DNA from 2 places in the Cupriavidus sp. FW306-1B-F12B genome. Region 2 is predicted to be linked to the other one. Evidence: riboswitches for the same ligand, from Rfam matches in the RefSeq annotation. Region 2 holds a riboswitch; the other holds the start of a gene.
The links. Region 2 has a riboswitch for glycine ahead of gcvT (glycine cleavage system aminomethyltransferase GcvT). Riboswitches for the same ligand answer to the same signal wherever they lie in the genome.
Positions count from the first base shown of each region.

Region 1: it holds a riboswitch for glycine, as region 2 does, so the genes downstream of both, AC3WLE_RS11590 (D-amino acid dehydrogenase) here and gcvT (glycine cleavage system aminomethyltransferase GcvT) in region 2, are expected to answer to the same signal.

Region 1 covers NZ_JBYSXC010000005.1:321,769-336,596, reverse strand. The annotation lists gene AC3WLE_RS11655 (DUF802 domain-containing protein) at 1-605, shown strand, start outside; gene AC3WLE_RS11650 (OmpA family protein) at 602-1,249, shown strand; gene AC3WLE_RS11645 (DUF2894 domain-containing protein) at 1,242-1,937, shown strand; partial or broken gene AC3WLE_RS11640 (zinc-dependent alcohol dehydrogenase family protein) at 1,954-2,577, opposite strand; gene AC3WLE_RS11635 (amidohydrolase family protein) at 2,685-3,539, opposite strand; gene AC3WLE_RS11630 (GntR family transcriptional regulator) at 3,659-4,408, shown strand; gene AC3WLE_RS11625 (tripartite tricarboxylate transporter substrate binding protein) at 4,434-5,414, shown strand; gene AC3WLE_RS11620 (Bug family tripartite tricarboxylate transporter substrate binding protein) at 5,476-6,465, shown strand; gene AC3WLE_RS11615 (MBL fold metallo-hydrolase) at 6,496-7,500, opposite strand; gene AC3WLE_RS11610 (porin) at 7,540-8,631, opposite strand; gene AC3WLE_RS11605 (TlpA family protein disulfide reductase) at 8,925-9,428, opposite strand; gene AC3WLE_RS11600 (sialidase family protein) at 9,425-10,648, opposite strand; gene AC3WLE_RS11595 (TonB-dependent receptor) at 10,674-13,001, opposite strand; glycine riboswitch at 13,158-13,256, shown strand; glycine riboswitch at 13,257-13,375, shown strand; gene AC3WLE_RS11590 (D-amino acid dehydrogenase) at 13,387-14,700, shown strand.
Region 2 covers NZ_JBYSXC010000007.1:65,712-80,539, forward strand. The annotation lists gene AC3WLE_RS13975 (ABC transporter substrate-binding protein) at 1-428, shown strand, start outside; partial or broken gene AC3WLE_RS13980 (ATP-binding protein) at 414-584, opposite strand; gene AC3WLE_RS13985 (UvrD-helicase domain-containing protein) at 665-2,761, opposite strand; gene AC3WLE_RS13990 (YMGG-like glycine zipper-containing protein) at 3,044-3,271, shown strand; glycine riboswitch at 3,349-3,436, shown strand; glycine riboswitch at 3,458-3,583, shown strand; gene gcvT (glycine cleavage system aminomethyltransferase GcvT) at 3,682-4,809, shown strand; gene gcvH (glycine cleavage system protein GcvH) at 4,899-5,279, shown strand; gene gcvP (aminomethyl-transferring glycine dehydrogenase) at 5,380-8,310, shown strand; gene AC3WLE_RS14010 (L-serine ammonia-lyase) at 8,455-9,831, shown strand; gene AC3WLE_RS14015 (MBL fold metallo-hydrolase) at 9,894-10,631, shown strand; gene AC3WLE_RS14020 (OsmC family protein) at 10,659-11,132, shown strand; gene AC3WLE_RS14025 (alpha/beta hydrolase) at 11,143-12,006, shown strand; gene AC3WLE_RS14030 (glycine zipper domain-containing protein) at 12,142-12,645, shown strand; gene AC3WLE_RS14035 (YbdK family carboxylate-amine ligase) at 12,670-13,785, opposite strand; gene AC3WLE_RS14040 (cation:proton antiporter) at 13,785-14,828, opposite strand, start outside.

The DNA of each region.
Region 1 (14,828 bases), on a different contig from region 2:
CGCAGGCCCAGGCCACCGGCACCATCGCCGAAGTCGCCCACCTGATGCAGGCCGCATCCGAAGCGCCCAAGGCCGCCGCGGAGGTCATCGCGGAACTGCGCGAGAAGCTCACCGACGGCATGGCGCGCGACAACGCCATGCTGGAAGAACGCAGCCGCATGCTGGAAACGCTGGGCACGCTGCTCGATGCCGTGAGCCACGCCTCCACTGAGCAGCGCAGCGCGGTCGACACCCTGGTCGCCACCACGGCGGACCTGCTGGACCGCGTCGGCACGCGCTTTACCGACAAGGTCGAATCCGAAACCGGCAAGCTCACCGACATCGCCGCGCAGGTCACCGGCAGCGCGGTCGAAGTCGCGAGCCTGGGCGAGGCCTTTGGCGTGGCGGTGCAGCTGTTCAGCGAATCCAACGGCAAGCTGATCGACCACCTGCAGCGCATCGAGGCCGCGCTGGACAAGTCGATGACGCGCAGCGACGAGCAACTGGCCTACTACGTGGCGCAGGCGCGCGAAGTCGTCGACCTGAGCATGCTGTCGCAAAAGCAGATCCTTGAGGACCTGCAGCAGCGCGCCGGCCAGCAAGCGCCCAGCGCAGAGGCGGCATGAGAGAGGACCTTGACGCCGGCGTCGAGCCGACCGTTCCCGCGTGGGCCGTCTTTGGCGACCTGATGTCGGTGCTGCTGGGCGCGTTCGTGCTGGTCCTGCTGGGGGTCATCGGCGTGCAGATGGAACTGTCAGCCAGGCTGGAAGCCGAGGTGAAGCAGCGGCAGGAGGAAGCACAGCGCCGCGAGACGCTGGAAAAGGCACTGGCAGGGCCGCTGGCGGCCGGCCGCGTGACGCTGGTGAACGGCCGCATCGGCATCAGCGGCAACGTGCTGTTTGCGCTCAACTCAGACCAGCTGCAACCTGACGGCCGCGATCTGCTGAAAAGCCTGGCGCAACCGTTGTCGGCCTACCTGCGCAGCCGCGACGAGATCCTGATGGTCAGTGGCTTTACCGACGACCAGCAGGTGCGCGAAGGCAACCGCCGCTTTGCCGACAACTGGGAGCTGTCGGCGCAGCGCGCCCTGACCGTGACCCGCACCCTGATCGATGCCGGCATCCCGCCCACCTCAGTGTTCTCGGCCGCCTTCGGTTCGCAGCAGCCGGTGACACCGAATGCCGATGCCGAGGGCCGCGCAAAGAACCGGCGCGTCGAGATCTCGCCGGTGCCGCGCGTGACCGCAGGCACGGTGAAGGCACATGGCTAGCCTCGACGTGGCAGCCGATATCCGCGCGCAACTGGACGCCTGGCAGGCCAGCGGCGCCGACTATGCCGATCCCGTGCGCTTCCGCCTGATGCAAGCGCTGGCCCGCCGCGCCGCCGCACACAGTGGCGCGGTGCGGAGCTTGCTGGATGAGCGCCTGCGTGGCCTGGCCGCCGCGTATGCAGCCATCGTGCAGCGGTACACAGTTCAGGACAGCGATGTTGCCGATGGTGCCGCGCCGCCCACGCCAACAGCCGGCCCGGCAGCCAGCGCGCTTGGCGCACTCGTGCACGACATCACCGCGCGCGCCAGGCCCGCCCTCGCGGTTGCCTCAAACGATGCACGATCGCCCACGCCGGTGCCGGCAACCGCACCCCAGTCCGACGCGCCGCTGGTCGATGCCCTGGCCGACTACTTCCGCGAGACCTGGGCCAGGGTCAGCGTCGAGCAGCACTTCCGCCTGTCGCTGGAGCGCGTGCCGGAGAATGCCGGGCCGCTCAATACCGACCATCTCGTGCATCGTTCGCTGTCCCTGATGCGCGAGACGTCGCCGGAATACCTGCGGCATTTCCTGTCCTATGTCGAGGGCATGGCCTGGCTGGAGCAGTTGGGCGCGGCAGCAGCGGCCGAAAAAGAAGCGGCGCGCGCCGCCGCGGCCAAAAAGAGCGTGCGCGGCAAGGCTCGCAAATAGCAGTCCGGCCCGCGCCTCAGCGCAGCCGCCCCACCACCTTGCCGAAGGCCCCGCGTTCCAGGTGGTCGAGCGCCGCGGGCAAGTCCCCGAACCCATACTCGCTCTCGATCACCGGACGCAGCGCCAGCCAGTCCACGGCACGCACCAGGTCCTGCAGCGCGCGCCGGTGCGACACGCCGATCCCCTGCACGGTCACGCGGCCATGCAGCACCGGATAAGACGCTGGCGCGCAGCTCATCCCCCTGAAGATTGCCGATCACCGAGATCCGGCCGCCCTGCGCCAGCGCGGCAAGCGACCGGCCGAAGTTGTCTCCGCCAGCCAGTTCCAGCACATGGTCGGCACCGCGGCCGCCGGTCAGCTCGCGCACGGCAGCCGGCCAGTCAGCGGTGCGGCCGCGGTGGACGCCATGCGCCGCGCCCAGCTCCTGCACGCGCGCCAGCTTGTCGTCGCTGCCTGACACCACGATCACGCGCGCGCCCTGTGCGCGGGCGATCTGCACCGCAAACAGGGCCACGCCGCCGGTGCCGATCACCACGACGGTGTCGCCGGGCCGCGTCACCGTGGCCTCGGCCAGGGCTTGCCAGGCCGTCAGGCCGTCAGGCCGGCGCAGGTCAGCGTGCTGGCCTGCGCGGCGTCCAGGCCAGCCCGTTTCCTGCCGAACAAGCTGAGGGTGACGATCGATTTGCTGGTGGAAGCGATTCCCGGGGTGCTGGCGCTGGATTGAAGCCGGCGGCGCCAGCCGCCCGCTATCCCTTCACCGCAAACCCGTACAGCGCTGCCGCGTTGCGCCACCGGAGCGCAGCGGACAAGGCCGCGCCGGCCGCTTCGCTGTCACCGGGCGCCCCTTGCCCCGGCCATGCGGCAAGCATCCGGCACTCGTCGACCCGAGCCGGCGCCTCATGGTTGGTCCATGGCCAGTCGCTGCCCCACAGCAGCCGGTCAGCTCCCACGACTTCGTGCCATCGCTGCGCAAACCTGGTCCAGTCCTGAGGGGATGCAAGCCGGTACGGCGCGCTGATCTTCACCCAGACCTGGCGGCGCGCGCGCACGGCAGTCGCAACGTCGAAGATCGTGTCCTCGGCTCCCTCTGCACCTGGCCGGCCGAAGTGGTCAAGCACGACCGGCGCGCCGGCATTGCCAAGGGCCGCGTCAAGCTGCGCCAGCACCATGCCGCCATCACCGTTGCGGGTATGGAGTTCGACATGCCAGCCGAGCCCGGCGATCCTGGCGAACAGCCCGCGCCACGGCGCGGTGGAAATGCGCTGCCAGTCCGGATCGCCATACAGGTTCAGGCGGATGCCCCGCACGCCGGCCGCGTGCAACGTAGCCAGTTCCGCATCCGTTACCTCAGGGCCGACCACCGCGACGCCGCGCAAGCGCCCGGGCATGGCCTGCAGCGCGGCCAGCAGCGCCGCATTGTCGGTGCCGAGAAAACTGGTCTGCACCACCACCCCATACAGGTCCCCCAATCCGGCAAGCCGGGCGTGCCAGTCCTTCAGGTCAGCGGCATAGGGCGGCCGGTAGCGGGCCGATGGCGCGGCCACTCCGGCATCGAACACGTGGAAGTGGGTATCCACCAGCGGCAAAGCGCGCTTGCTCATCAGTCAGCCCCTCCGTGGCGCGGCTCAGTGGCGCGGGTATATCCGGATATGGCATCCGAACCCGCGTCAGTATTCTAGTCCTCTAGATGACATTGACATCAATTTAGCACGGGTTCGGCATGCCAGACAACGCGCTGCTCCAGACTACAACCACCGCCGCGGGCCTGAGCCGCTACGGCCAGATCGCGGCGGAACTGCAGGCAAATATTGTTTCGGGCGCGTGGGCGCCCGGCAGCGCCATCCCTGCGGAAGGCGCGCTGGCCAAGGAGTTCGGCATTGCGCTGGGCACCATCCGGCAGGCCATCGCCGTGTTGGTCCAGCAGGGTCTGCTGGAGCGCGTGCAAGGCAAGGGCACCTTCGTGCGCAAGGGGCTCAGCGGGGCCAGCCTGATGCGGTTTTTCCGCTTCGGCGGCGCCGATGGCGCGCCGGCGGTGCCGCGCTCGGAAATCCTGTCGTGCCGCACCGTGCGCCTGGACAAGGCCATGGCAACCCGCTTCGGGCTGCCGACCGGTGCGCGCGGGCTGGCGATCTCGCGCCGCCGCTGGCTGGAGGACACGCCCCGGCTGCTGGAATCGATCTGGCTGCCGCTGCCGCGCTGCGAAGCCCTGCAGCAACTCCCTGCGGCGCAGTGGGGCGACCTGCTCTACCCGCTGCTGGGCAGCGCCTGCGGCATCACGGTCCATCGCGCCGTTGACGAAGTGACCTTCCGCACGCTGGCAGCAGACGAGGCAGCGTTGCTGGACTTGCCGGATGCGCATCCGTGCGCGGTCGTGACCCGGCATGCCTTCGACCTGGGCGGCAACTGCATCGAATACCGGCTGACGCGGGGCGACGCCTTTGCCTTTCGCTATACCGCGGACGTCCGCTGACGGACCGCGCCGAGGAGACAGACCCATGCACGCACGCCACGCAATCGCCGCCACGGTCGCTGCCCTGATCGCCACCACCACGCTGGCGCAGGCCGCCGACACCGCCGCGGCCTGGCCGGCACGGCCCATCACGATCGTGGTGACGTATCCGCCGGGCGGCGGCGCGGACCTGATGGCACGGCTGATCGCGCCGGGTCTCGGGCGCGAGCTGGGCCAGACCGTCGTCGTCGAGAACCGCCCGGGTGCCGGCGGGCAGATCGGTGCCGCCTATGTCGCCAAGGCGGCACCGGACGGCTACACCATGATGGTCGATGCCTCCTCTTATGCGGTGAATCCCAGCCTCTATCCGCGCCTGCCCTACGATCCGGACAAGGCCTTCCGGCCGGTCGGCGTGCTGGCGCGCTATCCCAACGTGCTGGTGGCCACGGCGGGCTTTCCCGCCAGCAAGGTCAGCGACGTCCTGGCCATGGCCAGGCAAAAGCCGGGCTCGGTCGCCTTTGCGTCCTCGGGCAATGGCTCGGCGCAGCATCTGGCCGGCGTGCTGTTCGAGCAGCGCGCGGGGGTCGACCTATTGCATGTGCCCTACAAGGGCGGCGGCCCCGCCATGACCGATGTCATCGCCGGCCAGGTGCCGCTGTTCTTTGCCAACGTCGCTTCGAGCCTGCAGCACATCAAGGCCGGCAAGCTGAAGCCGCTGGCGGTGACCAGCCATGCCCGCACCCAGGCATTGCCGTCCGTGCCCACCATGCAGGAAGCCGGCGTGGCGAGCTATGAGGTCTATGAATGGAACGCGGCCTTCCTGCCCGCCGCAACGCCGGACCCGATCGCAGCGAAGCTCGCTGACGCCCTGCAGAAAGTCATGACCAGCCCCGAGATCCGGCAACGCGTGGCCGAGCTGGGCGGCGAGATCGTCGCTGCGCCGCCAGCACAGGCACGGCAATTCATCGACGGGCAGGCCCGGCTGTGGGCCAAGGTCATCCGGGACGGCAACATCAAGCCCGAATAGCACCAACTGGCACCGACTCTGCCCCACCACGGCCCAGCTACAGAACTTTCAGGAGAAATGCATGACCCCGATAAATCCCCTTCGCCGCCATCTGCTCAAGACCACCGCCGCACTGGGCGCGTGCGCGCTGGCGCCAACGCTGGCGCGTGCCCAGGCCTGGCCGGCCAAGCCGATCCGGCTGGTGGTGCCGTTCGCGCCGGGCGGCAGCTCGGAGATCGTGGCCCGCTCCACCGCGGCGGAGCTGACCAAGCTGCTAGGCGTGTCAGTCTTCGTCGAGAACAAGCCCGGCGCGGCCGGCAATATCGCCATGGGCGAAGTCGCGCGCGCCGATGACAACCACACGCTGATCCTCGGCCATATCGGCACGCTGGCGGTCAATCCGTTTATCTTCCCGAAGCTGCCCTATGACCCCGTCAAGGACTTCCGCGCGATCTCGCTGCTGTCCAAGGTGCCGAGCCTGTACGTGGTCCACCCGGACGTCCCCGCGAAGAACCTGAAGGAGTTCGTGGCGTTGGCCAAGAGCAAGCCCGGCAAGCTGAACTACGGTTCGGCCGGCAACGGCAGCGCCGGCCATCTGGCCTTTGAATACCTGAAGGCCGCGACCGGCACCTTCATCACCCATGTGCCGTATCGCGGCAGCGGTCCGCAGATCACTGACCTGCTGTCGGGGCGGTTGGACGCAGCCGCGGTCGGCGCGCCGGCGATCATCCAGTTCATCAAGGCCGGCAAGGTGCGCTGCATCGCCACCGGCACGACCCAGCGCATTCCCCAGCTGCCCGACGTGCCAACGGTTGCCGAACAAGGCTATCCCGGCTTCGAAATGACGCAGTGGTATGGCCTGCTGGCACCGGCATCTCTGCCCCAGGCGGCCGCCGACAAGCTGGCGGACGCCACCGTGAAAGCAGTGAAGAGCAAGTCGTCGGTCGAGCGCCTGAGCGCGGATGCGGCGATTGTGGTGGGCGACACGCCGGCGGAGTTCTCGCGCTTTATCGCGCAGGAGCAGCAGCGCTGGAAGCCCATCATTGCGCGCGCGGGAATCAAGCCGGATTGAACGCAAGGGGATGGCGCGGCGCGCCGGGGCTCACGGTCGCTCCTGCCACACCGCGACGCCACCCGGCGTCCCGGCACGGCCATCCAGGCTGATCTCCACGCGCGTCAGGTCCTCGCCGATCAGTAGTTCACCGGCATACGTCTTGCGGACCCGCTCGGCAATCTGCCCGACCGTGGCATCGCCGTTCAGGCCGATGTGACTGAACACCGCCAGCCTCGGCCCCGCAGCCTGGAAGACCCGCGCGGCATCCTCCGGCGAGGACAGGTGATCGTAGATGGCACGGTACGCGGGGTTGGAAGCCAGCAGCGCATCGGGGATCAGCGTGACGCAATGCACCAGCACGTCGGCGTTCTTTGCCTGCGCGACCACGGCGGGACTGAACCGGGTATCGCCCGACAGCACCACCACCCGGCCCCGATAGTCAATCCGGTAGCCATACGACGGCCGGATGTTGTCGCCGTGGTCGTTCTCGAATGCCGTCACGCGGACCCCGTCTTTTTCATAGACGACCCCGGGCGCGACGTCGCGGGCATCGATGGTGATGCCCGCAAGCGCGCTGCCCTCATCCTTGTGCCGGATGGCGATGTCCGCGGCAAAGGCCTGGCGCAGCCCATCGGCAAGCGCGCGCGTGCCCGCCGGGCCGTACAGCGCCATGGGCTTGTCGCGGCGGCCGTAGGGCGGCCGCAGCCAGCCAGTCAGCCACAGGTCGGGCAGTCCCACCAGATGGTCCGAGTGGAAGTGCGTCAGGAAGTGCGCGTCGACGCTGCCCAGCGGAATCCGCAACTGCCACAGGCGCACGGCCACATTGCGGCCAAAATCAAAAACCAGCTTCTGGCCGCCGGCCTCGACCAGCGTGCTGTAGCCAGCGCGCGTTGCCGAAGGCACCGGGGTGCCCGTGCCCAGCAGCGTCACGCGGAAATGGTCAGTGCGTTCCGGGGCGGCCGCAGCCGGGGCGGGCGTGGCGGCGACCGACAAGGCCGTGGCACACATCAGGGCGATGCCGGTCAGCATCGCCAGCAAGCGGGATGATTTCATCGTTCTACCTATTGAAAAGGGTGACAGCGCTGCAGCGCCTCAGAAGATCTGCTTGACGCCGAGCATCACGCCGGCCTGGTTGCCGCCCGCGCTGGGATTGCCGCCGGGGCTGCCGCCGCTGACCGACAGCGCCGACTGGCCGCCGTTGTCGATATAGCCCGCCGTGGCATACACGGAGGTGCGTTTCGAGAACGCGTAGGTGCCCCGGATCGCGCCAAGCCAGGCCTTGTTCGCGCTGCGCCGGTACTTCACGTAGAAGACTTCGCCGGCAAGGTTGAACGCGGGCGTGATGTCGTAGGACGCCCCCGCGAACCAGAGGTCGCTGCGCGGGGTGCTGCTTGCTTCGTTGTTGCGAGACAGCAGTCCCAGGCCCAGCTTGGTCCGCGGCAGCAGCATGTAGCCGCCCAGCGAGAAGCGGTCGTCCTTCAGGCTGCTCCGGGTCAGGCCACCAAAGGCGCCGGGGCCGCCGCGCAGCGAATCGTAGGCGGCGCTCACGCCCCACCAGTCAGTCTCGTACATCAGCATGGCCGACCATTCGCGGCAGGCGTGCGAGTCCGCGGGGTTCTCGCCCGCACAGTTGGTGCCGGCCGGGCCCGGTCCCGCATTGACGGTATCGCGGCCCAGGCTGTACGTGGCGCCAACGGTGACGCCACCGAACTTGCCCTTGTACGAGACCGCGTTGTCGGCGCGCGTGTTGGGGATATAGCTGTCAATCGAGCCGACACCGTAGACGTTGGAGGTAAGGATGTCGGTATCCAGACGCGCCCAGAACAGCATGGTGTACTGGCGCCCAAACCCGATCTGTCCCCACGGGCCGCTCAGCCCGACGAAGGCCTGCCGGCCGAACAGTCGCGCGCCCTGATTCGAGACGCCTGAATCCGGCGCGAAGCCGGATTCCAGCACGAACACGCTCTTCAGCCCGTTGCCGAGGTCTTCCGAACCGCGCAAGCCCCAGCGCGATGGCACAGTCGCAGCCAGCGACGGCTGGCGCACCAGGTCATTTCCCGCCGCACCCACGTGGTTGAGGTATTCCACACCCGTATCGATCACCCCATAGAGCGTCACCGATTGCGCCGCCGCCACCAGCGGCATGGCGGCAGCCAGGCCGGCCGCGTATCTGTTGAATTTCATTCTGTCTCCCCTGCTTCCTGTGGCGGCAACCTGCCAGGCACCCTGGCAGCCCCCATATGTTCATATTTGAACATCTGTTTCTTTATTGAACCACCACGGGCGAATACTACCGCCCCGTTTTATGGAGGCCGAGTGGGGAAACTACCGATGTGTGGGGAGGGGTTATGGCACGCCGCTGCGCTGCGCGTCACGCAGGCGCAGCCGACAAGAAAGGCGGTGAACCGCGTTTGCCTGAGGCGCGCTCCAGCGTGGGCTGCGGGCCCGCGCTGGCCTCATGGAATTCCGGTGCGCGCTCAGCCGGCGATGCCAGCCCAGCGCAGGTGCTTGCCCCAGTCGGCGTCGCTGATCACGCCGGACACGCCGTGCCGCTGGCCATCGGCGCGATAGAAGTAGGTGCGCGGCATCTCGCCCATCCAGTCCGGATCGACCGCATAGCGCAGCCGCTCCTGCGGCTCGTGCCCGAACACCCACGCGTTGCGCGTGAGCCTGACGCGCTGGAGCAATTGCTGCACCTGTGGCAGCGCGTCGGGGTTGTCCGTCGCCAGCGTGACGACGCGCAGGTCCGGATGCCGCGCGCGCAGCTTGCCGATGGCGTCGAAGTTGCGCTTGCAATAGACGCAGTCGAGCGACCACACCACCAGTACAAAGGGCTTGCCCTTCTGGCTGGCCGCCAGCTGGGCGGCGCTGGCCGATGCGAACACGGCGACGCGGTCGGCCGGTTGACTACCGGCATTGGCGGCCGTCATCGCCAGGGTCAGGACGGCAGCGGCGAGCAGCTTGCGGCGGGATGGCATCATGCACCCTCCTTGCCCAGCGGGAACACCTGGAAGCCCTCGGCCTCGGTACGCCACAGCACGTAGGCGCGGCCCGCATGCTGCAGCAGGTGCGGCTGGTCCGAGTCGCGCTCCGTGCCGGCCAGCTTGCGCGTCTGCCAGGTCTTGCCGCCATCGTGCGACAGCATCGCGGACAGCCGCGTCTGCTGGCCGTCGAACGATTTCCAGGCCACCGCGATCTCGTTGTCGTTCAGCGCGACGATGTCGGCATGCTGCGCGCGCGGGTCGTCCAGCGGGCGCTGTGCCTGCAGCTTGCCGTCCTTCCAGCGCCCCACCGAGACCGTGGGCTTGCCTTCGCGCACGTTGAACCAGACCATGTGCACCGTGCCATCGGGCGCCACCGAAGCGCCGGGGCCGTGGTGCGGGCAGGCGTCGATGCGCCAGTCGTCAAAGGTGGCGCGCTGCATCGGCGTGGCCTTGCCGTCGGTGCCCAGCAGCGCCAGCGCGTGGTCGCGCGCGTTGGGCGGGAATACATGGCGCCACAGCGCCAGCATCTTGCCGTCGGGCGTGGGCGACAGCGCGATGCGGCAGCATTCGCACGACTGGTCGGCAATCTTGTAGTCGCCCTGGAAGGTCTTGCCCTGGTCGGCCGAGACCGCGTAGTAGACCGCGGCGCCGGCGTACGGCCGCTTGCGCGCCTCGGCGGCAACCACGTCGCGCTTGTCGATCCAGCTGACGAAGACGCGCCCGGCGTTGTCCACCGCGATGGCGTCGAAGCGGTGGGCGATCTGGTCGCGGTTGGCATGCACCGTCAGCGGTTCGGCAAAGGACTTGCCGCCATCGGCGGAATGCGCAAAGCGGATAAAGCCGGTCCACGGCTTGGGCAGCGGCTGGGTCCAGGTGACGAAGATCTCGCCGTCGCGCCCCGCGGCGACCTTGGGCCGGCTTTCATGATCGGCGGCGACCTGCTCCGGCACGTTGTTGACATGCTGCGCCGGCCCGAAGCTGCGGCCGTAGTCGGTCGATGCACGTACCGCGACGTAAGGGCCGTCCTTGTAGGCGACCCACAGCTTGCCGTTTCGGTCGAACGCGGCGCCGGTGCCAAGCTCGCTCATCTTCGCGGCCTTGGCCTGCGCGCCGTGGCCGCTGTGATCGCCGTGCGTTTGCGCGGTCGCGGCCAGCGCGGCACCGGCCATCATCAGCCCGGCAACGATCAAGCGGAAACCGGGGCGAACGCCTTGCATGGATATGGTCAGCCTGTTCACGTGCTCAGAAGGAAAGTTTCGCCTCGGCGTAGAACGTCCGGCCCGGATACGGGTGGTAGACGTAGTAGCGCTGGTCGGTGAGGTTGTCGATGCCAAGCCCGAGGCGCACGTTCTTCGCAGGCCGGTACGTCAGCTTGACATCAAAGGTCAGGAAGCTGCTGGTGCCGCCGAAGGTGTCGGGATTGACGTCGGAATTGTCGAGCGTATTGTACTGCCGCCCCGAATAGGTCATGGCCAGCGTGCCGGCCCAGGCCGGCGTGATGCGATAGGTGCCCATCAGGTTGGCCCGCCACTTGGGAATGCGGTAGAAGTACTTGCCCACCGAGGCCGGGTTGTTGGCGTTCTCGAGCGTCTTCGAATGGTTGTAGGCCCCGCTGGCCGACAGGTCGAAGCCGCTGACGAACACATCGCGCGCGTCATAGGCCAGCTCGATGCCGCGGGTGCGCACGCGGTCGACGTTCTGGAAACTGGTGACGGTCGGGAATACCGTGGTATTGGTCTGGCTGACCAGGGCATCGCGGATATCGTCCTCATACACCGAGACCCGGAAGTACGACGAATCCAGCGTGCGCTCGAAGGTCAGGTCCTTCGAGAATGACCGCTCGGGCCGCAGGTTGGGATCGTTGTTGATCAGCGCGGTGCCGGTGATGCGGCCCTGGAACAGCTCGCTGACAGTCGGGTAGCGATAGGCCTGGCCCAGCGACAAGCGGCCCAGCCAGTCCTGCCCGAAGGCCTTCTCCAGCGCCAGCTTGGGCGACCAGTTGGATTCGCTGCGCACCGGGTAGCCGATGTCCACGCCGGGCTGGCTGCGGCTGCCGTCATAGGCGCGCCAGTGTTCGTAGCGCACGCCGGGGATCAGCTTCCAGTCCTCGGCAAAGTACCAGGCGTCCTGCGCATAGAGCGCCTGGGTCTCGGTCTTGCCGGCAAAGGCGTTGTTGAAGGCGGTGATGGTGACCGCCTGCCAGTCCGAGGTGTTGTAGGTGGTGTTGCTCAGCCGGTAATTGTCATAGTGGTAGCCGAACGTGACCCAGTGCCCGCCCTGCAGCAGCTGCGGGCGGTAGTCGGCCTTCAGGTCGAGCGTGCGCCAGCCGGTGCCGTCGCCATAGGTCACCGTGCCCGGCCCGCTGCCGGCGGTGTTGGCGCTGCGGCTGATGTCCTTGCTGACATCGAACAGCGACGCCACGCCCGAGAAATTCCAGCCGGTCTCATTGCGCGTGCGCAGCGACAGGCCATAGAGCCAGCGCGCGTCCTCGCCATTGCTGGGGGCAAAGGCGTTGGCGGGAATCACATAGCGATAGCCGCCGATATTCACGGGACCGCTCGACACAACATTGCCATCGGCATCGCGCAGGTAGCTGCCGGTGGCGCTGGAGCGGTCCTGCTGCCAGTAGGCCGCGGTGAACTGCGCCTGCAGGGTATTGGTGATGTCGTAGCCAAGCTTGAGCTTGAGCTGGTCCTGCACGGTGTGGGTGACGCCCTCGCTGTTCACGCCCATCACCACGCGGTCGCGGCCGGTCTGGTCCTGGTCGAAGTAGGCGCCGGTGACCGGCTTGTCGGCAGAAGTGGCGCGGGCCGTGGAGCGTGCCGCGGTATAGAAGCTCAACGGCTGGCTCTTGCTGTCCTGCCGGTCCACGCTGACCAGCCACGAGAACGGGCCGACGCGGTCGCCCACATAGGCGTTGGCGTGGACCCCGTTGAAGTTGTCGTGCGTGCCGTACAGGCTGAAGCGCTGCGTGAACAGCTGCACGCTGGCATCGCCCTCGAGCTTCTCCGGCGTGCGCGTGGTGATCAGCACCGTCGCACCCAGCGAGTTGCCGGGATATAGCGCCGAATACGGGCCGTACAGCACATCCATGCGCTCGATCTCGGCGCTGTTGACCAGCGACCAGCGCGGCGGGAAGCTGAAGTCCGACCCCAGCAGGTTGGACAGCAGCAGGCCGTCCGCATACACCAGCCCGCGCGCCGACTGGCGCGAACTGGTGCTGCGCACCGAGATGATCGAGTTCATATCGCCGATGAAGCGCTTGCGTACGGCGAGGTTGGGCGCGTACTTGAGGGCGTCTTCCGTGTTCACCACATTGAAGTCGGCCATGCGGCGGCTGCTGATGCCGTAGGCCGGCGAGGGCGTGTTGGGCGGTATCGCCGGCGTCTCGGCGCGCTCCGACTTGGCCGAGACCACCACCTCCTGCAGCGGCTCGGGCGCGTCCACCACCTGGGCGGCGGCGACGGCGGGGCCCATCAGCACCGCCGAAACGGCCAGTGCAATGCGATTTTTCTTCACTGGAAAACCTTGTTGTCGTCTTTTTCGACTCACTCCACCTGAGCGCAGCATACGGCGCCTCTCCCCGAGAGCGAGCGCTGACATTTTATGGGGCACGGGGACGCAGGCCGATGCGACATAGCGACGCGGGCGGCAGGCCGCCTAAGCGTTAACCCGCATATCCAACGTCGAGCCTTGTCACTACATTGCCCCGATTGGCATCAAGCCAATGTGATGCAGGGAGAGACTGTCGCGGCGCCCGCCGCGGACAGCGCCGAAGGAGCAACCGCCCCGGAAACTCTCAGGCAAAAGGACCGGCATCACCAGTCAGTGCACTCTGAAGAATGCCGGACGCTATCGTCCGCCGGCATACCGAAGGAGCAAGCGCGCCCCGCCCTCGCGGCCGGGTGTCGTGAATCTCTCAGGTCCAGAACAGAGGGGGCGTCCGCCACGCATATTGCGTCCGGGCTCCCACCATCGACGTTCCTGGAACCTGCAGATCATGAAATCAATCGCTGTCATCGGCGGTGGCATCACGGGTGTCACCACGGCCTACGCGCTGGCCCGGCGCGGATTCTCCGTCACACTGTTCGAACGCCACCGCTATGCCGCCATGGAGACCTCGTTCGCCAATGGCGGCCAGTTGTCGGCCTCCAACGCCGAGGTCTGGACCCACTGGTCGACCATCGTCAAGGGCATGAAATGGATGCTGCGCAACGACGCCCCGCTGCTGGTCAATCCCCGGCCCAACTGGCACAAGCTGTCCTGGTTCGCCGAGTTCATCGCCGCCATCCCCCACTACCGCCGCAACACCATCGAGACCGCGCGCCTGGCCATCGCCGCGCGTGAACACCTGTTCGCCTGGGCGGCGCAGGAAGGCATCGATTTCGACCTGAAGAAGGAAGGCATCCTCCATATCTACCGCGACAAGGCCGGCTTCGAGCATGCCGGCCGGGTCTCGGCGCTGCTGGCGCAGGGCGGGCTGGAGCGGCGCGCCGTGACGCCCGAGGAGATGCGCGCGATCGAGCCGACGCTGGCCGGCTCGTACTACGGCGGCTACTTCACCGAGAGCGATTCCACCGGCGACATCCACAAGTTCACCAGCGGCCTGGCCGCAGCCATCGATCGGCTGGGCGTGCGCTGCCTGTACGGCCAGGACGTGCAGGCGGTGAAGGCCGACGGCAGGCGCGCCACCGTGACCGTGCAGGACGGCGCCGACACGGCCACCTCCAGCTTCGATGGCGCCGTGATCTGCGCCGGCACCGCCAGCCGCGCGCTGGCCGCGGGGCTGGGCGACCGGGTCAACATCTATCCGGTCAAGGGCTATTCGATCACGGTCAACCTGACCGACGAGGCCAGCCGCGCCGCCGCACCGGTGGTCAGCCTGCTCGACGACGAAACCAAGCTGGTCACCAGCCGCTTGGGCGACGACCGCTTCCGTGTGGCCGGCACCGCCGAGTTCAACGGCTACAACCGCGATATCCGCGCCGACCGCATCCGCCCGCTGGTGGAATGGGTGCAGCAGTGCTTTCCCGGCGTCAGCACGCGCAGCGTGGTGCCTTGGGCCGGGCTGCGGCCGATGATGCCGGACATGCTGCCGCGCGTGGGGCGCGGGCGGGCGGCATGCATCTTCTACAACACCGGGCACGGGCACCTGGGGTGGACTTTGTCGGCGGTGACGGCTGATATGGTGGCGGGAGTTGTCGACCAGCATTTCGGCGCGAACGTGGCAGTCGCGCCGGGTGCGCCGCTGGCATTGGCCAAGGCCTGAGTTCGCGGGTGTTTTCTCCCACTCTCCCATTTGTGGGATAGGGGCCACTGTGCGCGAACAGCGCCGCGCCATGATGGAAGCATGGGGCGGCGCATGTATACGCTTGAAGAATAGTGGACGTGATGCCC
Region 2 (14,828 bases):
CGGGCGATACCCTTGCCTACGCCGGGCTGGGCCGCGCGCTGGCGGTGCAGGGCTGGTACGGTTTCCTGGTCGGGCTGTCGTCGGTCAGCGCCACCGCCGCGCGCGAGATCCTGGGCGCTGGCTACAACGGCGGCATGGTGCTGACCCAGGTCGCGCCCGGGCCGCAACAGGCAACGCTGCGGGTGGTGAAGGAACACGTGGCGCGCATGAAGCAATACCTGGATGAGCCGCCGTCGCCGGCCACGCTGGCTGGCTATATCGGCGCGGCATGGCTGGCGCGCGCGCTGGCCGGCCTGCGCGGCAGCGGCGCGGCCGAGATGCGGCGGGCACTGCAGGGGCGCGTGGACGTGGGCGATTTCCCGCTCGACTTCACGCACGGGCAGCGCGGCTCGCAGTACGTCACGCTGGCGGCGTCAGCCGCGCGGTAGGGACAGGCGCGCGCGCAGGCCGCCTTCGGGGCGGTTGCTCAGGGTCAGCTCGCCGCCATGGCGCGCGGCAATGTCGACCGCGATCGACAACCCCATGCCGACCCCGCCGGTGGCGCGGCTGCGCGAGGATTCGACGCGGTCGAACGGCGCGAGCAGCACAGCCGCCATACTAGGCATGCCTGCACCCCGCGTCTTGTCAGCCTGGTAGGCCTTTGTATCGGGACTGTAGCGCCCGTTCAGCCCGGGGCTGTCTTGCCGCCGTTTCCCAGCAGTGCCTTGAGCGCGCCGAGCCGGTCCTTGGGGCTCATCGCCGGGGTTTCATCCACCGGCGCAGGCGCCTCCTCCAGCTTCATCTCGCCGATAAAGCGCGAAGGCTGGCACGAGTAGGTCTCTCGCGCGCGCTTGCGCTTCTTGCACCAGCTGACATGCAGGCTGCGCTGGGCGCGGGTGATGCCGACATACATCAATCGCCGCTCTTCCTCGATCTTCTCGTCGCTCATGTCCTCTTCTTCGCGGCAGTGCGGCAGGATGCCCTCCTCCACGCCGACCAGGAACACGTGCGGATACTCCAGCCCCTTGGACGCATGCAGCGTGGACAGCCGCACCGCGTCGGGATCTTCCTCGCGGCCTTCCAGCATGCTCATCAGCGCCACGGTCTGGGTCAGCTCCAGCAGGTTCTTGCCTTCGCTGCCGAGGCCGTCGGCATTGTCGAAGCCGGTGGCTTCCTCGCCCTCGGCGCCTTCGGGCTTGGTGCCCTTGCGCTTGAGCCAGTCGAGGAATTCCAGCGTATTGGTCCAGCGCGACTGCGCCTGCCGTTCGTCGAAGCTGTCGTACAGGTAGGCCTCGTAGTGGATCCCTTCCATCAGGTCGTCCAGCACCACGGTGGCGGGATCCTTGGCCGCGCGGTCGGCCAGCCGTACCATCGATTCGCAGAACACGCGCAGCGGCTCCAGCTGGCGCGGCTGCAGCTTGCCTTCGATGCCGCCCATCATCGCGGCCTCGAACAGCGACACCTTGGCCTGTCCGGCAAAGGTGCCCAGCGCTTCCAGCGTGGTGTTGCCCACGCCGCGGCGCGGCGTGGTGATGGCGCGGATAAAGGCGGGATCGTCGTCGGGGTTGGCAATCAGGCGCAGATAGGCGCAGATGTCCTTGATCTCGGCCTTGTCGAAGAAGCTCTGGCCGCCCGACAGCACATAGGGAATCCGTTCGCGCCGCAGGATCTGCTCAAACAGCCGCGCCTGGTGGTTGCCGCGATACAGGATGGCGTAGTCGCGGAACTGCGCGCGGCGCTCGAACTTGTGCGCGGACAGGCGGAACACCACCGACTCGGCCTCGTGCTCCTCGTCGTTCATCGGGTGGATGGCGATGGGGTCGCCCATGCCGTGCTCGCTCCACAGCTTCTTGTCGAACAGCTTGGGGTTGTTGGCGATGACCGCGTTGGCGGCTTCCAGGATGCGCACCGTGGAGCGGTAGTTCTGCTCCAGCTTGATCACCTTCAGGTCCGGGAAGTCGGTCTGCAACCCGCGCAGGTTGTCCAGCGTGGCGCCGCGCCAGCCATAGATGGCCTGGTCGTCGTCGCCGACCGCGGTGAAGGCCGGCGCGCGCAGGTGCGAGCCGCCTGCCAGCAGCTTCAGCAACTGGTACTGGCAGGCGTTGGTGTCCTGGTATTCGTCGACCAGGAAGTAGCGCAGGCGGTTCTGCCACTTGAGTTGCACCGTTTCATTGCGCGCGAACAGCTCGGCGGGCAGGCGGATCAGGTCGTCGAAATCCACCGCCTGGTAGGCGTGCAGCGTGGCCACGTAGTTGCGGTAGACCAGCGCGGCCTGGTGCTCGTCGGCATTGGCGGCCTGCGCGATCGCTGCCTCCGGATCGACCATGCCGTTCTTCCATAGCGAGATCGTGCCCTGCACGCCGCGGATCAGCTTCTTGTCGGTGGTGCCCAGCTGCTCCTGGATCAGGCCGAAGCAGTCGTCCGAATCCATGATCGAAAACTGCGGCTTCAGGCCCACGTGCTCGGCCTCCATGCGCAGGATCTGCACCCCGAGCGAGTGGAAGGTACAGACCGTCAGCTGTTTGAGCGGAATGCGCTTGCCCTCGCGTGTGGTCTTGCCCTCCATCAGCTTGCCGATGCGCTCCTGCATCTCCTTGGCGGCCTTGTTGGTAAAGGTGACGGCGGCGATATGGCGCGGCTCGAAGCCCTTGTCCTCGATCAGATGCGCGATCTTCTGCGTGATCACCCGGGTCTTGCCGGAGCCCGCCCCGGCCAGCACCAGGCAAGGGCCGTCCAGGTAGCGGACGGCTTCGGATTGGGCGGAGTTCAGGCCATGGGTCATGCGTGGGATGCGGTTGGAGGCAGGGAAATCGGCAGGAACAGCGGCAGGCCAGGCGGGACACGCCAGCACCCAAAAAACGGGCATGGCAGCAAAGCTGCCGATGTTAACACGCTGGCCGCGGCAGGTCAGTCAGCGCAAACCGCGTTGACACGGCCGGTTGTGTCACCGGCGTAACACTTCGTAAAGGCCGGAGCCAATCGCGCAACCAAACGCTCTAACTAGTATGTCCCCTGGCCTGCGCGGCGGGGTTGACATGCTTGAATCATCACATCGGAGCCAATAATGAAAACCCTGCAGACTTTGACCAAGGTGACCCTGATCGGCGTGACCGTCGCGGCCTTTGCCGGTTGCGCGGATATGACCCCGAAGCAGCGTAATACCGCCATTGGCGCGGGCGCGGGCGCCGTGGGCGGCGCCATCCTCACCGACGGTAGCGCGCTGGGTACGCTGGGTGGCGCGGCCGTGGGCGGCGTGATCGGTAACGTTGTCACCGACGACAAGAAGAAGTAAGCCAGACCACCGCAGCGACAGGTACGGCAGGCTCCCCTGGCCGGTTTGACAAAGGCCGGGGCCTCCCGTACATTGCGCGCATCCGACCGGGAGAGCGCGCATCGCCTGCGCCGCCGAAGGGGTATCACCCGAAAACTCTCAGGCACCACGGACCGATCGGATCGGCATGCAATATGCACACAATGCATGCCGAACTCTGGAGAGCGGCACCCGCCATTCGTGGCGAGCGTGCCCACCGAAGGGGCGCACGAGGAAGGGGTCCGGCAGGATCCGCCTTGTAATCTCTCAGGTATCGAGGACAGAGGGGTCATCCGCCGCAGCGGATTGCCACGCCACATTCAGGCGCGGCGAGCGTTGCGGCGGATGGCCCTTTTTTGTTTTCGCCAACCGAGACTGCCCCAGAGGATTCCATGACGCTCCAGGCCACGCCCCTCAACGCCATCCACCGCGCCCTCGGCGCCCGCATGGTTGATTTCGGCGGCTGGGACATGCCGGTCAACTACGGCTCCCAGATCGAAGAACACAATGCCGTGCGCACCGACGCCGGCATGTTCGACGTGTCGCACATGTGCGTGGTCGACCTCGCCGGCGCCAATACCCGCAGCTTCCTGCGCGGCCTGCTGGCCAACAATGTCGACAAGCTGCGGACCCCGGGCAAGGCGCTCTACTCCTGCATGCTGGATGAGAAAGGCGGCGTCATCGACGACCTGATCGTCTACTTCTTTGCCGAGGACCGCTTCCGCCTGGTCGTCAACGCCAGCACCGCGCTGGGCGACATCGAATGGATCCGCGCGCGCAATGCCGCCACCGGCAGCGATGTGACCATCACGCCGCGCCGCGACGATGTTGCGCCTGCAGGCGCGCAGCCTCTGGCCATCGTCGCCGTGCAGGGGCCCAACGCCCGCGCCAGGGTGTGGAGCACCTTCCCCTCGACCCAGCCTTCGGACACGCTCAAGCCCTTCAACGCCGCCGTGGTCCAGGACCCGGCCATCGGCGAGATCATGGTGGCGCGCACCGGCTACACCGGCGAAGACGGCTTCGAACTGGTGGTGCCGGCCGAGAACGTCGCCGCCGTCTGGGAAAAGCTGAACGCCGCCGGCGTGCGCCCCGCAGGCCTGGGCGCGCGCGACACGCTGCGCCTGGAAGCCGGCATGAACCTGTACGGCCAGGATATGGATATCAACACCTCGCCGCTGGATGCGGGCCTGGCCTGGACGGTGGACCTGCAGAGCGAGCGTGACTTCACCGGCAAGGCGGCACTGGCCGCGGCCGGTTCGCGCCAGCAATTCCTCGGCCTGATCCTGCGTGACAAGGGCGGCGTCCTGCGCGCCCACCAGAAAGTGATCACGCCGGCCGGTGACGGTGAAATCACCAGCGGCACCTTCAGCCCGTCGCTGTCCCAGTCCATCGCCTTTGCCCGCCTGCCCAAGGATGTCGCCGTGGGCGATACCGTGCAGGTGGAGATCCGCGACCGCAAACTCAACGCGACTGTGGTTAAACTGCCGTTTGTGCGTAATGGCAAGGCACTCGTGAGCTGAGGCTCACCCAACGGTCGCCCTCGCCTGCCGGCAGCTTCGCCGGGCAGGCATCACCCAACAAGAAACAAATCTGTATCCGGAGAACCTTCATGAATTTCCCCGCTGACCTCAAGTACACCGAGTCGCATGAGTGGGTACGCGTCGAAGCCGACGGCACGCTCACCATCGGCATCACCGACCACGCGCAGGACGCGCTGGGCGACATCGTCTTCCTGGAACTGCCCGAAGTGGGCAAGTCGGTCGGTGCCGGCGATGCGCTGGCAGTGGTGGAATCGGTAAAGGCCGCTTCCGACATCTACGCCCCCGTGGCCGGCGAAGTGATCGCCGTCAACGAGGCCGCCACGGCTGCCCCGGAGAGCGTCAACGCCGACGCCTTCGACGCGTGGCTGTTCAAGCTCAAGCCGGCCAACGGCGACGACGTCAACGGCCTGATGTCGGCCGACGCCTACAAGGCCAGCGTCGGCGCCTGACGCCGGCCGCGCCGGTCCATGGTTGGACCGGCCACTGCAGACTGACGCGCGCCGTCCCGGCTGACCACCGGCCGGCGCGCACCTCACGAGGTTCTTGCCAATGAACGCCCCGCTTCCCATGAACGCCGCCCAAGTGAACCGGCCCACGCTGGCCGAACTGGAGGCGCGCGACGCCTTCGCCGCCCGCCATATCGGCCCCGATACCCCCGAACAGCAGCACATGCTGAAGGTGCTGGGCTATGACAGCCGCGCCGCGCTGATCGACGCCGTCATCCCCGCCGCCATCCGCCGCCGCGACGGCATGCCGATGGGCGAGTTCACCGAGCCGCTGAGCGAGGAAGCCGCGCTGTCAAGGCTGCGCGGGCTGGCTGGCAAGAACAGGGTGCTGAAGAGCTTTATCGGCCAGGGCTACTACAACACCGTCACGCCCGGCGTCATCCTGCGCAATATCTTCGAGAACCCGGCCTGGTACACCGCCTACACGCCCTACCAGCCGGAGATCTCGCAGGGCCGCCTGGAGGCGATGCTGAACTTCCAGCAGATGGTCACCGACCTGACCGGGCTGGATATCGCCAATGCGTCGATGCTGGATGAAGGCACTGCCGCGGCCGAAGCCATGACGCTGCTGCAGCGCGTGAACAAGCACGATTCGAACACCTTCTACGTGGCCGACGACGTGCTGCCGCAGACGCTGGAAGTGGTACGCACGCGCGCGCTGCCGATGGGCATCGAGGTCAAGGTCGGCCCCGCCGCCGATGCCGCCGCGGCCAACGCCTTCGGCGTGCTGCTGCAGTACCCGGGCGTGAACGGCGACGTCAACGACTACCGCGCCATCGCCGACGCCGTGCACGCCGCCGGCGGCCTGGTGGTGGCTGCCGCCGACCTGCTGGCGCTGACGCTGATCGCCGCGCCGGGCGAATGGGGCGCCGATGTGGCCGTGGGCAACTCGCAGCGCTTCGGCGTGCCGCTGGGCTTCGGCGGCCCGCACGCCGGCTATATGGCGGTGAAGGACGCGTTCAAGCGCTCGATGCCGGGCCGGCTGGTGGGCGTGACCATCGATGCGCAGGGCAACAAGGCCTACCGCCTGGCCCTGCAGACGCGCGAGCAGCATATCCGCCGCGAGAAGGCCACCTCGAATATCTGTACCGCGCAGGTGCTGCTGGCCGTGATGGCGTCGATGTATGCGGTCTACCATGGCCCGCAGGGCCTGAAGCGCATCGCGCAGCGCGTGCATCGCCTGACCGCGACGCTGGCCGCCGGCCTGGAAAAGCTCGGCTTCGCGCGCACCAACGCCAGCTTCTTCGATACGCTGACGCTGGAAACCGGCTTCAACACCGATGCCATCCATGCCGCGGCCACCGCGCGCGGCATCAACCTGCGCCATATCAGCGCCACGCGCGTCGGCATCTCGCTGGACGAGACTGCCACCCGTGCCGACGTGGTCGCGCTGTGGGAAGTCTTCACGCAAGGCAAGCCGCTGCCCGCGGAAGTGGACTTCGACAAGCTCGAAGCTGTCGTGCAGGACGCGTTCCCGGCGGAACTGGCACGCACCAGCGAATACCTGACCCACCCGGTGTTCAACACGCACCACGCCGAACACGAGATGCTGCGCTACCTGCGCATGCTGGCCGACAAGGACCTGGCGCTGGACCGCACCATGATCCCGCTGGGCTCGTGCACGATGAAGCTGAACGCCACCAGCGAGATGATCCCGGTGACCTGGCCCGAATTCAGCCAGATCCACCCGTTCGCGCCGCTGGACCAGACCGTGGGCTACCGCGAGATGATCGACCAGCTCGAGGCCATGCTGTGCGCCGCCACCGGCTACGCCGCGGTCAGCCTGCAGCCCAACGCCGGCTCGCAGGGCGAGTACGCGGGCCTGCTGATCATCCATGCCTACCACGCCAGCCGCGGCGAAAGCCATCGCGACATCTGCCTGATCCCGTCGTCCGCACACGGCACCAACCCGGCTTCGGCGCAGATGGCCGGCATGAAGGTGGTGGTGGTGGCCTGCGACGAGGACGGCAACGTCGACCTGCAAGACCTGGCGAAGAAGGCCGAGCAGCACAGCAAGAACCTGGCGGCGATCATGATCACCTACCCGTCCACGCACGGCGTGTTCGAGCAGGGCGTGCAGCAGATCTGCGAGATCGTGCACCAGCACGGCGGCCAGGTGTACGTGGACGGCGCCAACATGAACGCGATGGTCGGCACCGCCGCGCCGGGCCAGTTCGGCGGCGACGTGTCGCACCTGAACCTGCACAAGACCTTCTGCATCCCGCACGGCGGCGGCGGCCCGGGCGTGGGCCCGGTCGCGGTCGGCGCGCACCTGGCTGACTTCCTGCCCAACCAGGACAGCGTCGGCTATCGCCGCGACGACCGCGGCATCGGCGGCGTTTCGGCGGCGCCGTTCGGCTCGGCCAGCATCCTGCCGATCTCGTGGATGTATATCGCGATGATGGGTTCGGCCGGCCTGACCGCCGCCACCGAGAATGCGATCCTGGCCGCCAACTATGTCGCCAAGCGCCTGGCGCCGTACTACCCGGTGCTGTACACCGGCCAGCACGACCTGGTTGCGCACGAGTGCATCCTGGACCTGCGCCCGCTGCAGAAGGACACCGGCATCAGCAATGAAGACGTGGCCAAGCGCCTGATGGACTACGGCTTCCACGCCCCGACCATGAGCTTCCCGGTGCCGGGCACGCTGATGATCGAGCCGACCGAGAGCGAGGCGCTGCACGAGCTGGACCGCTTTATCGACGCGATGATCGCGATCCGCCAGGAAATCGGCCGCGTCGCCGACGGCACCTTCGACCGCGACGACAACCCGCTCAAGCACGCGCCGCACACGGCCGCGGTGGTGACCGCCGACGAGTGGACCCACAAGTACACGCGCGAGGAAGCCGCGTACCCGGTGGCATCGCTGCGCACGCAGAAGTACTGGCCGCCGGTCGGCCGTGCCGACAACGTGTATGGTGACCGCAACCTGTTCTGCGCCTGCGTGCCGGTCAGCGACTACGTGGTGGACTGAGGCGTAGCGCCGCCGCAGCCGCGGCGGCTCGCCAACGAACTATGCTCGAGATGACGGGCATCGCGGTGTCGCGGTGCCCGCCGCAGCCATGCCAACCGACCAAGAAGAGCCTCTTCAGGGCCATCCCATTGCTGGAGACATTCCGTGGCAGTCAGCGTCTTTGATCTGTTCAAGGTGGGCATCGGCCCGTCGAGCTCGCATACCGTAGGCCCGATGCGCGCTGCGCTGATGTTCGCGCAGGGGCTTGAGCGCGACGGCCTGCTGCCGCAGGTGGCGAGCGTGCGTGCCGAGCTCTATGGCTCGCTGGGCGCCACCGGCAAGGGCCACGGCACCGACAAGGGCGTGATCCTCGGCCTGATGGGGGAAGCCCCCGACACCATCGATCCCGATTCGATCGACACGCGCCTGGCCGCGCTGCGCGCGGGCCGCGAGCTGTCGCTGCTGGGCCAGCATGTCGTGCCCTTTGTCGAGAAGGAGCACATCGCCTTCTACCGGCGCGAAGCGATGGCCGAGCATCCCAACGGCATGAAGTTCCATGCCTTCGACGCCAGCGGCGCATCGCTGCGCGAGGCGCGCTACCTGTCGGTCGGCGGCGGCTTCGTCGTGACCGCGGGCGCACCCAATACGCAGGTGCTCAATGCCGCGCAGCAACTTCCGCACCCGTTCCGCAGCGGCAAGGACATGCTGGAGATGGCCACCGCCAGCGGCAAGAGCATTGCGCGGCTGATGATGGAAAACGAGCTGACCTGGCGCAGCGAGGCGGAAGTCACCAGCGGCCTGCTGCATATCTGGGATGTGATGCAGGCGTGCGTGGCGCGCGGCTGCCGCACCGACGGCGAGCTGCCGGGGCCGTTCAGGGTCAAGCGCCGTGCGCCGGAACTGTTCCGCAGCCTGACCGAGCGCGCCGAGCGCACGCTGTCGGACCCGCTCTCGGTGATGGACTGGGTCAACCTGTACGCCATTGCCGTCAATGAAGAGAATGCCGCCGGCGGGCGCGTGGTCACCGCGCCGACCAACGGCGCCGCGGGCATTATCCCGGCGGTGCTGCACTACTACGACCGCTTCGTGCCGGGTGCCAGCAAGCAAGGCGTGGTCGACTTCCTGCTGACCGCGGGCGCGATCGGGCTGCTGTACAAGCTCAATGCGTCGATTTCCGGCGCCGAGGTCGGTTGCCAGGGCGAAGTCGGCGTGGCCTGCTCGATGGCCGCCGGCGCGCTCGCGGCGGTGCAGGGCGGCAGCCCGGCGCAGGTCGAGAACGCGGCCGAGATCGGCATGGAGCACAACCTCGGGCTGACCTGCGACCCGGTTGGCGGACTGGTGCAGATCCCGTGTATCGAGCGCAACGCAATGGCCTCGGTCAAGGCGGTCAACGCGGCGCGCATGGCCTTGCGCGGCGACGGCACGCACTACGTATCGCTCGATTCGGTGATCAAGACCATGCGCGAGACCGGTGCCGACATGAAGACCAAGTACAAGGAGACGGCGCGCGGCGGGCTGGCGGTGAATATCGTGGAATGCTAATGTCCGCGCGCAGCGCGGCGTATCATGGCGGCGTTCCCCGAACGAAAAACAAGAGGGCAGCCATGCAGACCTTCCACCAGCTGTTCGACGAAACCTCGTCCACCTTCACCTACCTGCTGATCGACGCCGCCACCGGGGACGCGCTGCTGATCGACCCGGTCGACCACCAGCTGGAACGCGACCTGGCGCTGCTGAAGTCAACCGGCGCGCGGCTGGCGTGGGTCATCGAGACCCATGCCCATGCCGACCACATCACCTCGGCCGGCCACCTTGCGCTGCAGACCGGCGCGCACACTGCGGCGCCGTCCGGCTGCGATATCAAGCCCGCGCAGAAGCAGCTGATCGACGGCGACACTGTCGCCTTCGGCAAGCAGGTGCTGCGCGCCATCCATACGCCCGGGCACACCGCCGGCAGCATGAGCTACCTGTGGGAAGAACCCACGCCCGACGGCATCGTGCGCCGCGTCTTCACCGGCGATGCCCTGCTGATCGACGGCTGCGGCCGCACCGACTTCCAGTCGGGCGACGCCGGCACGCTCTACGACAGCCTGACCAGGAAGCTGTTTGCGCTGCCCGACGACACGCAGGTCTATCCGGCCCACGACTACAAGGGCCGCACCTCGTCCACCATCGGCCAGGAGCGCGCCCACAACAGCCGCGTCGCCGGCCGCACGCGCGAAGAGTTCATCGAGATGATGCGCAACCTGAACCTGCCGCGCCCGAAGCTGATCGATGTCGCCGTGCCGGCCAACCAGCGCCTGGGCCTGCGCGACGGTGAAAGCGTGCCGCACGGCGCCTGAGGTTTTCCTAACGTTAGGAGTCTTTGCATGTCCACATACACCGCTGAAGTCCTGTGGCAACGCGACGGGCAGGATTTCGCCGGCAACCGCTACAGCCGCAGGCATCTGCTGCGCTTTGACGGCGGCGCAGAAATTCCGGGATCGTCGTCGCCCCATGTGGTGCCGCTGCCGATGTCGGATGCGAGCGCGGTCGATCCCGAGGAGATGTTCATCGCCTCGCTGTCCAGCTGCCACATGCTGTGGTTCCTGTCGCTGGCGGCGAAGCAACGCTTTGTCGTCGACCGCTACCTGGATGCGGCCACTGGTGTGATGGCAAGGAACGCGGACGGGCAGATGGCGATGACCGTGGTGACGCTACGCCCTCAGGTGACGTTTGGCGGCGAGCGCGAGCCCACGCGCGAAGAACTCGATGCCCTGCACCACGCCGCGCATGGCGCCTGCTTTATCGCCAACTCGGTCAGGACCGAGGTGCGCTGCGAACCGGTGTTCGCCGGCGCCTGAGCGCGTTGCCATGCCTGCCATCGTCCCGGCACCGGCGCCAGCGCAGCTGGTGCCGCCGCGGACTGAATCGGTTCGCCGCAGGGTGCTGCGCTGGCTCGGTGCGGGACTGGTCCTGCTTGCCGGAATCAGCATGATGCAGGATCACTTCCTCTACTTCCCCGACAAGGCCTCGGTCGACGACATGGTCTCGCCCGGGTTGCGCGCCTGGCCGGGGCCGCAGGACTTTCGCGGCCTTGTCGCCGAACCGGCCGGACCGGCGCGCGCCACCGCCATGGTCTTTCACGGCAATGCCGGGCACGCCGGGCATCGCGGCTACTACGCCAGCGCGCTGACGAAGCTGGGCATTCGCGTGATCCTGGCCGAGTACCCGGCCTACGGCCCGCGCACCGGCGCACTCGGCGAGCGCAGCTTCGTGGCAGACGCGGAACAATCGATTGCGCTGGCCCGGCGCCAGTTCGGCGGCCCGCTGCTGCTGGTCGGCGAGTCGCTGGGAGCGGGCGTGGCCGCAGCGGCCGCGGCGCGCCAGCGCGAGAGCGTCGCCGGCGTGCTGCTGATCACGCCGTGGGACAAGCTTGCGCATATTGCCTCGCATCACTATCCCTGGCTGCCGGCCGGCTGGGTGCTGCGCGACCGCTACGAAAGTGCGGCCAACCTGGAAGGCTTCGGCCGCCCGGTGATGGTCGCGGTCGCCGAACGCGACACCATCGTGCCGGCACGCTTCGGCCGGGCGCTCTATGCGTCGCTGGGCGAACCGCGGCGGCTCGCGGTGATCGGCGGCGCCGGGCATAACGACTGGGCCGGGCATGTCGATACGGCCTGGTGGCAGGAAGCGGTCGCGTTCCTGCTGTCCCCGCCACCCACTACAAACAAATAACATCGGGCCGTCAAAACGCTGATTTGACTTACCCCTGCGTGCCGCAAATACTGGCCTTCACAGAACGGCTCGCCACTTGCGCACCGGTCGGTGCGTCCAGCGTTGCGTAGCCGACATCCGTGGGGGAACATCATCATGAAGCAATGCCAGCATCGCAAGCTGTACCGTGGCCTCGGCGTACTGGCCGCGGCGATCGCGCTGACCCCGGCGCTGATCCCTGCCCAGGCCATGGCGCAGAACAAGCCCATGGCCTATCCGGCCAAGGGCCAGAGCCAGCAACAGCAGGCCAGCGACGACGGCGCGTGCTACAGCTGGGCCAAGCAGCAGACCGGCGTGGATCCGGCACAGGCCGCCAACGCCCCGCCGCCGGCCCAGGCGCAGAGCGGCCAGCGCGTGCGGGGTGCCGCGGGCGGCGCCGCGGCCGGTGCCGTGGTGGGCGCGATGGCAGGCGATGCCGGCAAGGGTGCGGCGGTCGGCGCTGCAGCGGGTACGGTGGGGGGCGGCGTGGCGCACCGGCAGTCGCGCCGCCAGGCGAACGCGGCCAACCAGCAGGCGGCGGCCAATACCAGCCAGGCGATGGGCTCGTACTACCAGGCCTGGGGCGCCTGCATGCAGGGGCGCGGCTACAGCGTCAAATAAGACAAGGGGCAGCCTGGCGCAGGCTCAGGCAGCCCACCGGTCACACGCCTTGCGCACCGTTTCACGCTGGCTGCGCGCATCGGCATCGACCTGGCGCAGCCACTCGGCGTCGCCGTCGCGGCGCTCGGCCAGCGCGCGGATATTGGCCAGCGCCTCCAGCGAGCCGAGTGCCTCGGCGTGCGGCACCAGCGCGTCGCAGATCGACAGGATGTGGTCGGCGATCGGCATGCGCGTCAGTTCGTTGGGATGCACGTACTCCCCCTCCAGCCCGAAACGGCAGGCCTGGAAGCGGTTGAAGGTGTACACCAGGTAATCGTCTTCCTGCGGCATGAAGGGGCGCGACAGCAGCAGGTAGCGCGCCAGCATCTGGATATAGGCGGCGATATCGCAGGCGCGCTGCACCGTCAGCGGCGTGTCCATCACGCGGACCTCGATGGTGCCGAACTCCGGCTTGGGCCGGATATCCCAGTAGAAGTCCTTCATGCTCTCGATCACGCCGGTATTGCGCATCTTCTCGAAATACGCGGTGAAGGCGTCCCACGTCAGCAGGAACGGCGCCCGCCCGCTCATCGGGAAGGCCGCGACCGAATTCAGCCGCGCCGAGGCAAAGCCGGTATCCACGCCCTGCACATAGGGCGAGGATGCCGCCAGCGCCACAAAGTGCGGCACATAGCGGCCGATGGCATGCAGCAGGAACAGCGATTCGTCGGCGCTGGGGCAGCCGATATGCACGTGCTGGCCGAACACGGTGAACTGCTTGGCCAGGTAGCCGTACAGCTCTGAGATGTACTGGTAGCGCGGCGAATCCGAGATGGTGCGGTCGGCCCACTGCTGGAACGGGTGGGTGCCGCCGCCGGCAATGCCCAGGTTCAGCGAGCGCGAGGCCGCCACCATCAGGTCGCGCATCACGGTCAGCTCTTCCAGCGCCTGCTGGTAGCTGTGGCAGATCCCGGTGCTGATCTCGATCATCGACGGGCTGATCTCCGGCTTGATGTCGCCGGCATGCTCGGCGCCCTTGAGCGCGCGCAGCAGGTCGGGCGCGAACGGGGCCAGGTCATAGTCATGCCGGTTGACCAGCTGCAGCTCCAGCTCCACGCCGAAGGTCAGCGCCTCTGAGTGCTTGAACGTTTCGAGCGACATCAGCGCCCTCCTCCATTGGCCCGGATGTCGACGCGGACTTCGCCTGCGTAGCGCAGCGCCCAGGCCGCGATCACCGGACCGAAAAGTTGTTCGATGGCCAGCGCGCACAGGATGATGGCCGCCAGCGGCTGGCCGGTACCGGGGTAGAGCCGCGCCACGTCATGCATCAGCAGGTAGGCCAGGCCCGACATCGGCGCCAGCGCCAGCCCCAGCGCCATGCACTGGCGCAGGCTCAGGCCCGAGAACGAGCCCAGCGACACCACGCCCGCCAGCTTGGCCACATGGCGCAGCACCACCAGCGCGATGGCGTAGACGCCGCCCACGGCCCAGTCCTGTGCCGTCAGCGGCAGGCCCAGCGAGACCACCATCACGATGATCAGCAGGCTGCCGGCGCTGCCGAAATGCGGCGGCCACACATGCGGCTGGTTGTCCTGGTGCTTGAACACGACACCGGCCAGCATCAGCGTCAGCGGCATCGACAATTTTAGTACCCGGGTCAGCGCCAGCGTGAACAGCACCAGGCCCACCAGCACCAGGAAGCTGTAGTGGTCGTCGGCCGACATGCGGTCATAGATGGCATGACCGAGCTTGCCCACCACCCACGCCAGCAGGCACGAGCCCACCAGCAGGTACAGCGGATGCAGCAGCGCGGCGCCAAGGTTGCCGTATTCCGAATGCAGCCAGCCGGTGGCGACCTGCACGATCGCGGCGGCGTAGATGCTGTTGAGCGCGGCCATCGCCATCAGCCGCTCGGTGACCTGCCCTTCGGCGCGCAGTTCGTTCTTGAGCTGCAGCACGATGGTGGGCGAGGTGCTGACCGCGATGCCGCCTGCCAGGATGGCCACGCCGGGCGAGGCGCCGATCCACTGCAGCACCGCCGCCACCAGCCCCCAGGTCAGCAGGCTTTCAAAGGCGCTGGTCAGCAACAGCCAGCGGTTGGCGCGCAGCCAGGTCAGCGAGAGGCGATGCCCGAGTTCGAACAAGGCCAGTGCCAGCGCCATATCGATCAGGATACGGGTCTGGTTGATCATGTTCTCGTCGAC